4 regions of the Streptomyces sp. NPDC007095 genome follow, and region 3 is predicted to be linked to each of the others. Evidence: riboswitches for the same ligand, from Rfam matches in the RefSeq annotation. Region 3 holds a riboswitch; each other region holds the start of a gene.

The links. Region 3 has a riboswitch for cyclic di-AMP ahead of ABZ656_RS03380 (NlpC/P60 family protein). Riboswitches for the same ligand answer to the same signal wherever they lie in the genome.
Region 1: another riboswitch for cyclic di-AMP. It lies ahead of ABZ656_RS32665 (M23 family metallopeptidase); the one in region 3 lies ahead of ABZ656_RS03380 (NlpC/P60 family protein).
Region 2: another riboswitch for cyclic di-AMP. It lies ahead of ABZ656_RS14240 (hypothetical protein); the one in region 3 lies ahead of ABZ656_RS03380 (NlpC/P60 family protein).
Region 4: another riboswitch for cyclic di-AMP. It lies ahead of ABZ656_RS00630 (LysM peptidoglycan-binding domain-containing protein); the one in region 3 lies ahead of ABZ656_RS03380 (NlpC/P60 family protein).

Annotation. Positions count from the first base shown of each region.
Region 1 is NZ_JBEYFS010000114.1:25,448-27,640, reverse strand. Features, by position in the region: gene ABZ656_RS32670 (pitrilysin family protein) at 1-596, shown strand, start outside; cyclic di-AMP (ydaO/yuaA leader) riboswitch at 895-1,055, shown strand; gene ABZ656_RS32665 (M23 family metallopeptidase) at 1,068-1,832, shown strand; gene ABZ656_RS32660 (GntR family transcriptional regulator) at 2,093-2,193, shown strand, end outside.
Region 2 is NZ_JBEYFS010000034.1:6,184-8,376, reverse strand. Features, by position in the region: partial or broken gene ABZ656_RS14240 (hypothetical protein) at 1-742, opposite strand, end outside; cyclic di-AMP (ydaO/yuaA leader) riboswitch at 799-968, opposite strand; gene ABZ656_RS14235 (diacylglycerol kinase family protein) at 1,084-2,193, opposite strand, start outside.
Region 3 is NZ_JBEYFS010000005.1:101,741-103,933, forward strand. Features, by position in the region: gene pcrA (DNA helicase PcrA) at 1-390, opposite strand, end outside; cyclic di-AMP (ydaO/yuaA leader) riboswitch at 706-879, shown strand; gene ABZ656_RS03380 (NlpC/P60 family protein) at 886-2,064, shown strand; gene ABZ656_RS03385 (tellurite resistance/C4-dicarboxylate transporter family protein) at 2,160-2,193, shown strand, end outside.
Region 4 is NZ_JBEYFS010000001.1:116,339-118,531, forward strand. Features, by position in the region: partial or broken gene ABZ656_RS00620 (CocE/NonD family hydrolase) at 1-574, shown strand, start outside; gene ABZ656_RS00625 (hypothetical protein) at 582-881, shown strand; cyclic di-AMP (ydaO/yuaA leader) riboswitch at 1,151-1,312, shown strand; gene ABZ656_RS00630 (LysM peptidoglycan-binding domain-containing protein) at 1,317-2,027, shown strand; gene ABZ656_RS00635 (HAD family hydrolase) at 2,021-2,193, opposite strand, start outside.

The sequences.
Region 1 (2,193 bases), on a different contig from region 3:
CGCAGCTGCTCATCGGCCGCGTCGGCGCCGACCGGCACGACCGTGTGTGGCCCGCCCAGGTGCTCGGCACGTACTGCCTCGGCGGCACCCTCACCTCGCGCCTGGACCGAGTCCTGCGCGAGGAAAAGGGCTACACCTACGGTGTGCGGGCGTTCGGCCAGGTCCTGCGTGCCGCCCCGGACGGAACCGGTATCGCGATGCTCGCCATCAGCGGCTCCGTGGACACTCCGAACACCGGCCCGGCGCTGGACGACCTCTGGAAGGTGCTGCGCACCCTCGCCGCCGAGGGCCTGACGGACGCCGAGCGCGACATCGCCGTACAGAACCTGGTGGGGGTGGCGCCCCTCAAGTTCGAGACCGCGGCGGCCGTGGCGGGCACGCTCGCGGACCAGGTCGAGCAGTACCTGCCGGACGACTACCAGGCGACGCTGTACCAGCAGCTCGCCGCGACCGGCACCGTGGAGGCCACCGCGGCCGCCGTGAGCGCCTTCCCGGTGGACCGTCTGGTGACCGTCCTTGTCGGCGACGCCGCGCACATCCAGGAGCCCGTCAAGGCCCTCGGAATCGGTGAAGTGACCGTCGTTCCGGCGGAGTAGGGGTTCGGCGGAGCAGCGGCTCAGTAGAAGCCGGCTGGAAGCCGAGCCGCACGCGGAGCGGAAGAGCGTGACTCCGTAGGGCCCGGGTGACTGAAGAGTCGCCCGGGCCCCTTTTTGCTCGGATTTCCGCTCGGATTCCGCTTGGACTTCATCCCCAAGATGTCCGTATTGGTAGGGAGGTTGCCCGTCTGCCCTGTGGCATGCACTACAAAAACCGTGATCCGTTTGTTGATTGAAAGACGCCCCGTCTAGCGTCGGGGCGGCTGTTCGTCAGGCAGTGCGCCGCGCCCGCGGCACCGGACAGTCATCGCCGAGTCCCCGTACGGCGCGAGCCAGGGGAGCCGGGGACCCATACGCAGTCCCTGGGGTGAATCGGACGCCCTCCCTGGAGGGGGTCCGTAGGAGACCTTCCTGCTCCGAACCCGTCAGCTAACCCGGTAGGCGAGAGGGAAGGAAAGGATCAGCCCCTACATGGCGTTCACCTGTGGCCCCGGGAAACACCGCCGTCCGAGCCGCGTGAAGCGCTCCACCACGAACGCCGTCGGCGTCGCCGCGCTCACCACCACCGGTGTCATCGGAACCCTGGCCGCCCCGGCGCTCGCCGCGGACGCCTCCGTCGAGCAGACCGGGCTGACCCAGGCCGTCACCCTCGGCGACAGGGTCGCCGCCCAGATTGACGCGCAGGCCGCCGCCCAGCAGCGCGCCGCCGACGAGGCAGCGGCACGCAAGAAGGCCGAAGAAGCCGCGCGCAAGAAGGCCGCCGAGGAGGCGAAGAAGGAGCGCGAGGCCAAGGAGCGTGCCGCCCGCGCCGCCGAGCGCAAGCGCCTCAACACCTTCGTCCTGCCGATCACCGGCTCGTACATCTCCACCGGCTACAAGACCGGCGGCAGCCTCTGGTCCTCGGGCAGCCACACCGGCGTCGACTTCCACGCCGCCTCCGGGACCCCGGTCCACGCGGTCGGCTCCGGCACGGTCGTCACGGCCGGCTGGGGTGGTGCCTACGGCAACCAGATCGTCCTGAAGATGCACGACGGCACCTACACGATGTACGGCCACCTGTCGTCCATCGGCGTCTCCGTGGGGCAGACGGTCACCCCGGGCCAGCAGATCGGCCTTTCCGGCTCCACCGGGAACACCACCGGGCCGCACCTCCACTTCGAGGCCCGCACGACGGCGGAGTACGGCTCCGACATGGACCCGGTCGCCTACCTCCGCTCGCACGGCGTGAACGTCTGACGCTCGCGCGGCGTGATCCTCCGACGCTCGGACGGTGTGATCCTCTGCCGCTCGCGCACCCTGGACGTCCGACGACCGGCGTCAACACTTCCGAAGCCCCGGCTCCCCACAGCCGGGGCTTCGTCGTTTCGAACGACTGTCTGTCCAAAAAATATCCATGGATTCCGGCCCGCCATCGGAAATTCAGGCTCTCTGCAATAGAGTCGCTGAACAAGCGTCAATCGACCGCGTTTCGCGGGGATTAAGGCGGAGGTCCGGTCATGCGCATTCCCGCGCACTCGGTATGCACGGCGATCCGTGACGACATCGTCGCGGGTGTCTACGAGCGCGGCAGCCGGCTCACCGAGGAACTGCTCGCGCG
Region 2 (2,193 bases), on a different contig from region 3:
GCTGCCACTCCGCCGCGGCCTGGTTGCGAGCCTGATCCTCCGGGGTGGGCCAGGCACCCTCGGCCGGACGTGACTCGACCGCCGCGGGCCCGGGGTTCCACTGTGCGGCATGTTTGGACACCAGCTCACGGGCCAGCGCCAGCTTTCGCTGGATCTTCTCCTTGGACGTCTTCAACGAGGACTGCCCCGGCCCGGCGGGCACCGCGGGCACCGCGGGCAGCAGGGCCGTGGCGGCCTCCTGCGCAGGTTGTGGCGCGGGCTCCGGCGCGGCCGGCAGCGCGGTGACGGCCCTGGCCGTCAACTCGGCCACGGGTCCGGCGGCCGCCTCGGCGGAGGGGCCTGCGGTCAACTCCAGAACGGGGCGGGCGGTCAACTCCCGCCCGCGGTTGGTGAGCCCGTCCTCCGGCCGCTTCGCCGGGCCCGTGGGCCACGCCTCGGCTCGGCGGTTCGGCATCCGGTCGGCCGGCAGCCTGGCCGGCGCGGACGGACCCAGCTGCGTGCGCGCCGCGTCGAACCAGGTCTTGGTGATGTCGTCGAGGGCGGGGTCGCGGCGCCTGCGCGCGGTTTCCGGCGCCGGGTTGACGCGGCCTCGGCTCCCTGTGGTCATCGCGCGGGTCCCGTTGACGAACCCGACGGCGTTCTCGGCCTGGTCGTAGAGGGAGCTGATCCGCTGCTGCACCTCCTCGCGGCTAGGACCGTCCGCGCCACTGAGGGCGGCCGTCGCGCGTGCGGAGTCGGGCATGCCAGGGAGGCTGCCGCCTCCAGGGCGCGGGGTTCGTTCCGGCGCCATGGGAGCCGTACTCCTTCCGTACTCCGCCTACCGGGTCGGCCGTCGGGTTCGGGCGGAAGATTCCGGAAGGCATGCCCTACGGCCCTGCCCGAGTGGGCAGTCGGGCCGATTCACCCCAAGGTCGGTTGGGTCCTGGTTCCGGTTGCCACAGGGGCATCGGATTCGGCGGAGGTCGCGCGACCCGGCGAGGTTCGCCGGAGGGAGTCGTGCGGCCTGCCGCCAACTTAGCCAATTTGTGTGCCTGGTGTGAAGATTGGAGCGCGAACTGTCCGATATGTAATTGTGACCTTCGTCTACGCGTTCCGGCTGCGACCAGGATGTCGCACGACCGCCGTTCGCCCCATGGTCGCCGCCAGCGTCCGCAACCGGCGCCAGTCCAAGGGAGGTTGGGCCTCGGGTACACCGGGCCGTCCCTTCGGGACGCGGACGCGCAGGGCGCCGGGTTCGACGCGGCAGTGGACCGGGGCGGGCAGGACCAGAGCCTCGCCGTCGATGCCGGCCTCGACTTCCGCGCGGTCGGCGTCGATGACCACCACACGGGTGGTCAGGACCGCGAGTCCGTCCGGCGCGGGGTCCAGTACGAGCGCGGCGGCCTCGGCCGCGCTGTCCACCGTGATGCCGAGGACACCGAGCAGCCCGGAGTCGAGCCGTTCGCGGCGGCCGAGACCGGCCGGATCGTTGGTGCGGTAGGGGTTGTTGCTCACCAGTACGGCCTGCGGGGCGTCGAGCGTCGTGTCGCCGGCGCGGGCGGTCAGTCGCGGCCCGCGCTGGCGGGTGAGCAGGTCGGGCAGGAGGTCCAGGATGGTGCCGATCTTGTCGTCGCGGTACGCGGGACTCTGCACGACCGCCGCGTACGCGCCGAAGGAGGCGTTGTTGACGAACGGATGGCCGCCGGCGAAGCCGAGGTCCACGCGGAGTTCGACGCCGTCGGTGAGGGCGTCCAGGCAGGTCGCCGGGTCGTCGCGGTCGAGGCCGAGGTCCATGGCGAAGTGATTGCGGGTGCCGGCGCAGACCACCAGGAACGGCAGACCGTGTTCGGCGGCGACGGCCGCTACCAGCGCCTGGGTACCGTCACCGCCGGCGACGCCCAGCAGATCCGCGCCGTCCGCGACGGCGGCCCGGGCCAGCGCGGTGACGTCCTGGTGCTTCTCCGGGTCGAGCAGCACGACCTGCGCGCCGAGCCGCTCCGCCTTCTCCCGCAGCCCGAACTTCGCCACCTTGCCGCCTCCGGAGTGCGGGTTCATGAGGAGGAAGGGGCGCCGCGGCGGCGGTGCCCTGCGTTCCTTCGGGCGCGGCGGGCGCGTCCGGTCGCTCCGCAGGGCGTACCGGCCGCTCCAGACGGCCACGGTCCACAGCGCCAGGGACACGGGGACGGCCCAGAGCAGGCCGGCCACGGCGAACAG
Region 3 (2,193 bases):
GCCCGCGGCCTTGTTCGTGAAGGTGATCGCGAGGATCTGGCCGGGGTGGACATGACGCTCGCCCAGCAGATGGGCGATGCGGTGGGTGAGCACCCGGGTCTTGCCGGAGCCCGCGCCGGCCACGATGAGCAGCGGGGAGCCGGAGTGCACCACGGCCGCGCGCTGGTTCTCGTTCAGCCCGTCCAGCAGGGCCGCCGGGTCCACGGCGGGGCGGGGCGCGCCGTCACGGTAGTAGGCGTCCCGGCTCGCGGGCACGTCGAAGCGGCCGCCGAACAGGTCGTCCGGAAGCGGCTCCGGCGCCCCGTCCTCGGGCGGCGGCGGGGGCTCTTCCTCGTGGGCCCCGGAAGGCTGGAGGTCCGCCAGAAAGCTGTCATCAAAGAGGCTGCTCATCGCTCTCCGAGTCTAGGCGGCCCCACTGACAACCCGCGGCCACCCTGGAAACCCGACCGGTTTTTCCGCGACCGCGCATGATCTCTTTCCGCGACCGCGCCTGATCCCTTTCCGCCGCTCTTTCCGCCGCGGACGCCGTCACCGTTCAGGATCGTTTCATTACGGTCAGTCACAGTCAGTCCCGATCAAGGGCCCCCAGGATCAAGGTCACGAAAATGTATCGGGCATATCGCACATCAAACTTCACAGAACACTTATGAGTTGGCTAGCGTGCCGGGCAGGCCGCTCGACCCAACCGGCGAACACCGCCGGGCCGTGCGGCCTCCGCCGAGTCCGGTGCGCCCACGTGGCAGCCGGAGCCGGGGACCCAACCGACCTTGGGGTGAATCGGTCCAACCGTCCGCTGGGACAAGGACCGTAGGGCAAACCTTCCGGAATCACCCGCCCGAACCCGACAGCTAACTCGGTAGGCGGATGACGGAAGGAGTCGCCACCTTGGCGTCGCACCGCAAGTGGAGTCCTACGGGTACGCGCATAGCGGGTATACGGACCCCCGCCCTCGCCACGGCGGCCCTCACCTCCGTGGCCCTGCTCTCCCAGACGGCGAACGCCGCGCCCTCGGCCGATGCCAAGCCGAGCGTAGAAGAGGTCGAGAAGAAGGTCGACGACCTCTACCACCAGGCCGAGGCGGCGACCGAGAAGTACAACGCGACCAGGGAGAAGACCGCGCAGCAGCGCAAGCGCGTCGACTCCCTCCTCGACGATGTGGCCCAGCGCACCGAGAAGCTCAACACCGCGCGCGAGGAGCTGGGTTCGTTCGCCGCGGCGCAGTACCGCACCGGGGCCTCCGCCCCCGACACCGCGACCCTCCTGCTGGCCGACAATCCGCAGGACTACTTCGACCAGACCCAGTTGATGGACCGGCTGACCAGCCGCCAGAAGGTGGCCGTCGACGACTACATCACCGAGCAGGCCGCCACCACCAAGAAGCGCGCGGAGGCCTCCCAGAGCCTGCAGACGCTCACCACGACGCAGAGCGCGCTGAGGACGTCCAAGGCCGACGTGCAGCGCAAGCTCGCCGAGGCGCGTGACCTGCTCTCGAAGCTGACCGCCGAGGAGAAGGCGCGGCTCGCGGCGATCGAGAAGAAGAAGCAGGAAGCGGCCGACCGCAAGGCGGCGGAGCTGGCCCAGCAGCAGGCCGCGGCGGAGAAGAAGGCCCAGGAGGCGGCCGCCCAGCAGCAGACGGGTTCCGGCACCTCCGCGACCACTGGCTCCGCCGGCACCTCCGGGAGTTCGGCAACCGACTCCTCGTACACCGCCAAGGCCGACAAGGCCCTCGCCTTCGCCCGCACCCAGATCGGCAAGCCGTACGTCTGGGGCGCGACCGGGCCCGGCTCCTACGACTGTTCCGGCCTCACCCAGGCCGCCTGGAAGGCCGCCGGCGTCACCCTCCCGCGCACCACCTACGACCAGGTGAACGCGGGCACGACCGTCTCGCTCGCCGACATCAAGCCCGGTGACCTCGTCTTCTTCTACGACGACATCAGCCACGTCGGCCTCTACATCGGCAACGGCATGATGATCCACGCCCCCAAGCCGGGCGCGTACGTCCGCGAGGAGTCGATCTTCTACGGCGGTGAGTCGATCATCCACAGCGTGGTGCGTCCGGCCTGACGCCCCGGCGCCCGGCACACGCGCGTGGGGCTCATCGGACTCCACGCGCGCGTGGCCCGCCGCCAACCCGCTCGAAGGTCCTTAGCATCGGGCCCATGTCAGCCATCTCCCCGCCCGGCGCCCGGTGGA
Region 4 (2,193 bases), on a different contig from region 3:
CATGGATCTGGCCCCAGTCTGGCTCGGCGGCGGGGTTCATCCTGGACCCGGCGGCCAGTTCCCTCGAAACTTCCGGTGCGAGCGCGCGAGTCGGACCCGGGGATCACCTTCGAGGAGCCGGAGCAGTCCGAACCCCCTGGGAGTGACGTCCCCGGCCACCCTTGACGAACCCCGCCCCGAACGCCTGGTCGCCCGTGACGTGGCGAGGGGCGAGTGGCGTGTGGAGGTCGACCCTCGCCAGGACGGCACCCGTGTCCACCCGGACGGCCTCGAATGCACGGAGGACGCCCTGGACACGTACACCATCGACGAGTCGGACCCGCTCTCCGCCCGCACCCGCTCGACGAGGTCGATCCGTCTGCACCGCCCGGAGCTGCCCTGGGAGGCCCGGGTCGAGGCACGCTCCGAACTCAGCTGCGGCGCCCGGGAGTTCATCACCTCGAACGAGCTGATCCGCAAGGACGGCAACGAGGTGGTCTTCCATCGGACGTGGGAGAGGAGAATCCCCCGGACGGCGGGCTGGAGTCCCGGCGGCGTCATGGGCAACCCCGAGGAGCACGGCGCGGACCGGTGAGTTCCTGATGGCCCTGGACGAGGGGATGCTCGCGTACTTCCGCGAGATGGCCGACGAGATGGTCACGCGCTTCGGGATCCCCCGGGCCGACTCGGTGGCGAGGGTCAACAGGGCTTACGCGGGGCAGGAGTTCGGCCCCTACCCGGACCTGATGTGCCACGAACTCCCCGAATACCGGGCCTACGGCATCTACTTCAAGCCCAACGCCGGCCGGCTCCCCGACGACGACCCCGACACGCATCTGTCCGCGTGGGAGGTGCGCCCGGCTCCGCCCGCGGCCTCACCGGCCGGGACACTCGAAGCCTGATGTCCGATTTGCCGCCAGTGCCGGTTTATTTCTGCTTGGTCGCGTGAGTTGGGTCACGCCCATACGGGGTGAACTCTTTATCCCCCCTTGACGACTCCCCCTTTGCACAAGGCAAGTTGAGTGTCACGTTCCGGATTAATCGGGCATTTTCTCCCATGTATTTCGCAGGTGAAAGCGATCTACACCGGGAAATCAGGGCTTGTTCCGGACATGTGCTCTCGCATACGTTCACGTCGATCCGGACGGACCGCCCAATCCTGCCGCCGACCGGAATATCCCAGCCACCCACACACGCACGGCAGGAGCGGGGGACCCAGGTAAGCCGCCGATCCGGACACCGGAACGGCTAGGGGTGAAGTCGCACACACGGTGCGGCCGGGCAGCTCCCGCCCGAACCCGACAGCTCACCTCGCAGGCACCGGAGAGGAATTCGCCATGTCCGCACGAGGCAAACGTCACAGCTTCAAGACCCACAGCATCCTCACGCGGGGCATCCTCGCCGCGGGACTGGGCGGAGTCACGCTCGTCCTCCCGATCATGGGCGCGACCTGCGCACAGGCCGCCGCTCCCACCGCCGCCACCACCACCGACGTCCAGCTCATCACGTACAAGGTGGTCGCGGGCGACACCCTGGCCAAGATCGCGCAGAAGTACCCCACGAGCGGTGGCGCGGCGAAGCTGTACGTCGCCAACCGCGCGGTCATAGGCCCCGACCCGTCGACGCTCCGCCCGGGCCTCACCCTGACCGTGGGCACCAAAACGGTCCAAACCCCCACCAAGAAGGCCTCGGCGCCCACCGCCACCAAGGCCTCTGCGAAGACGTACGCGAACAACCTCGACGGATGGATCAAGCACTCGCTGGACATCATGGCCCGCGCCAAGATCCCCGGCACCTACAACGGCATCCACCGCAACGTCATGCGCGAGTCCTCCGGGAACCCCCTGGCCATCAACAACTGGGACTCCAACGCCAAGGCCGGTATCCCCTCCAAGGGCCTCCTCCAGGTCATCGACCCGACGTTCAAGGCGTACCACGTGCCGGGCACATCGATGAACCCCTACGACCCGGTCGCGAACATCACGGCGGCCTGCAACTACGCGGCGGCGAAGTACGGCTCGATCGACAACGTCAACGGGCCCTACTGATAGGACTGGTGGGGCTGGCTGGGCCGGTAGGGCTGGTACGACGGCCGGGGCTGACGGGGCCGAGGAGACTCGGACGGCTGCCGGGGCTCTCGGGACTCCCGGAACCGATCCGTCCGGCACGGGAACAACCGCTCCAGTACCACCGCGATCCCGTCGTCCTCGTTAG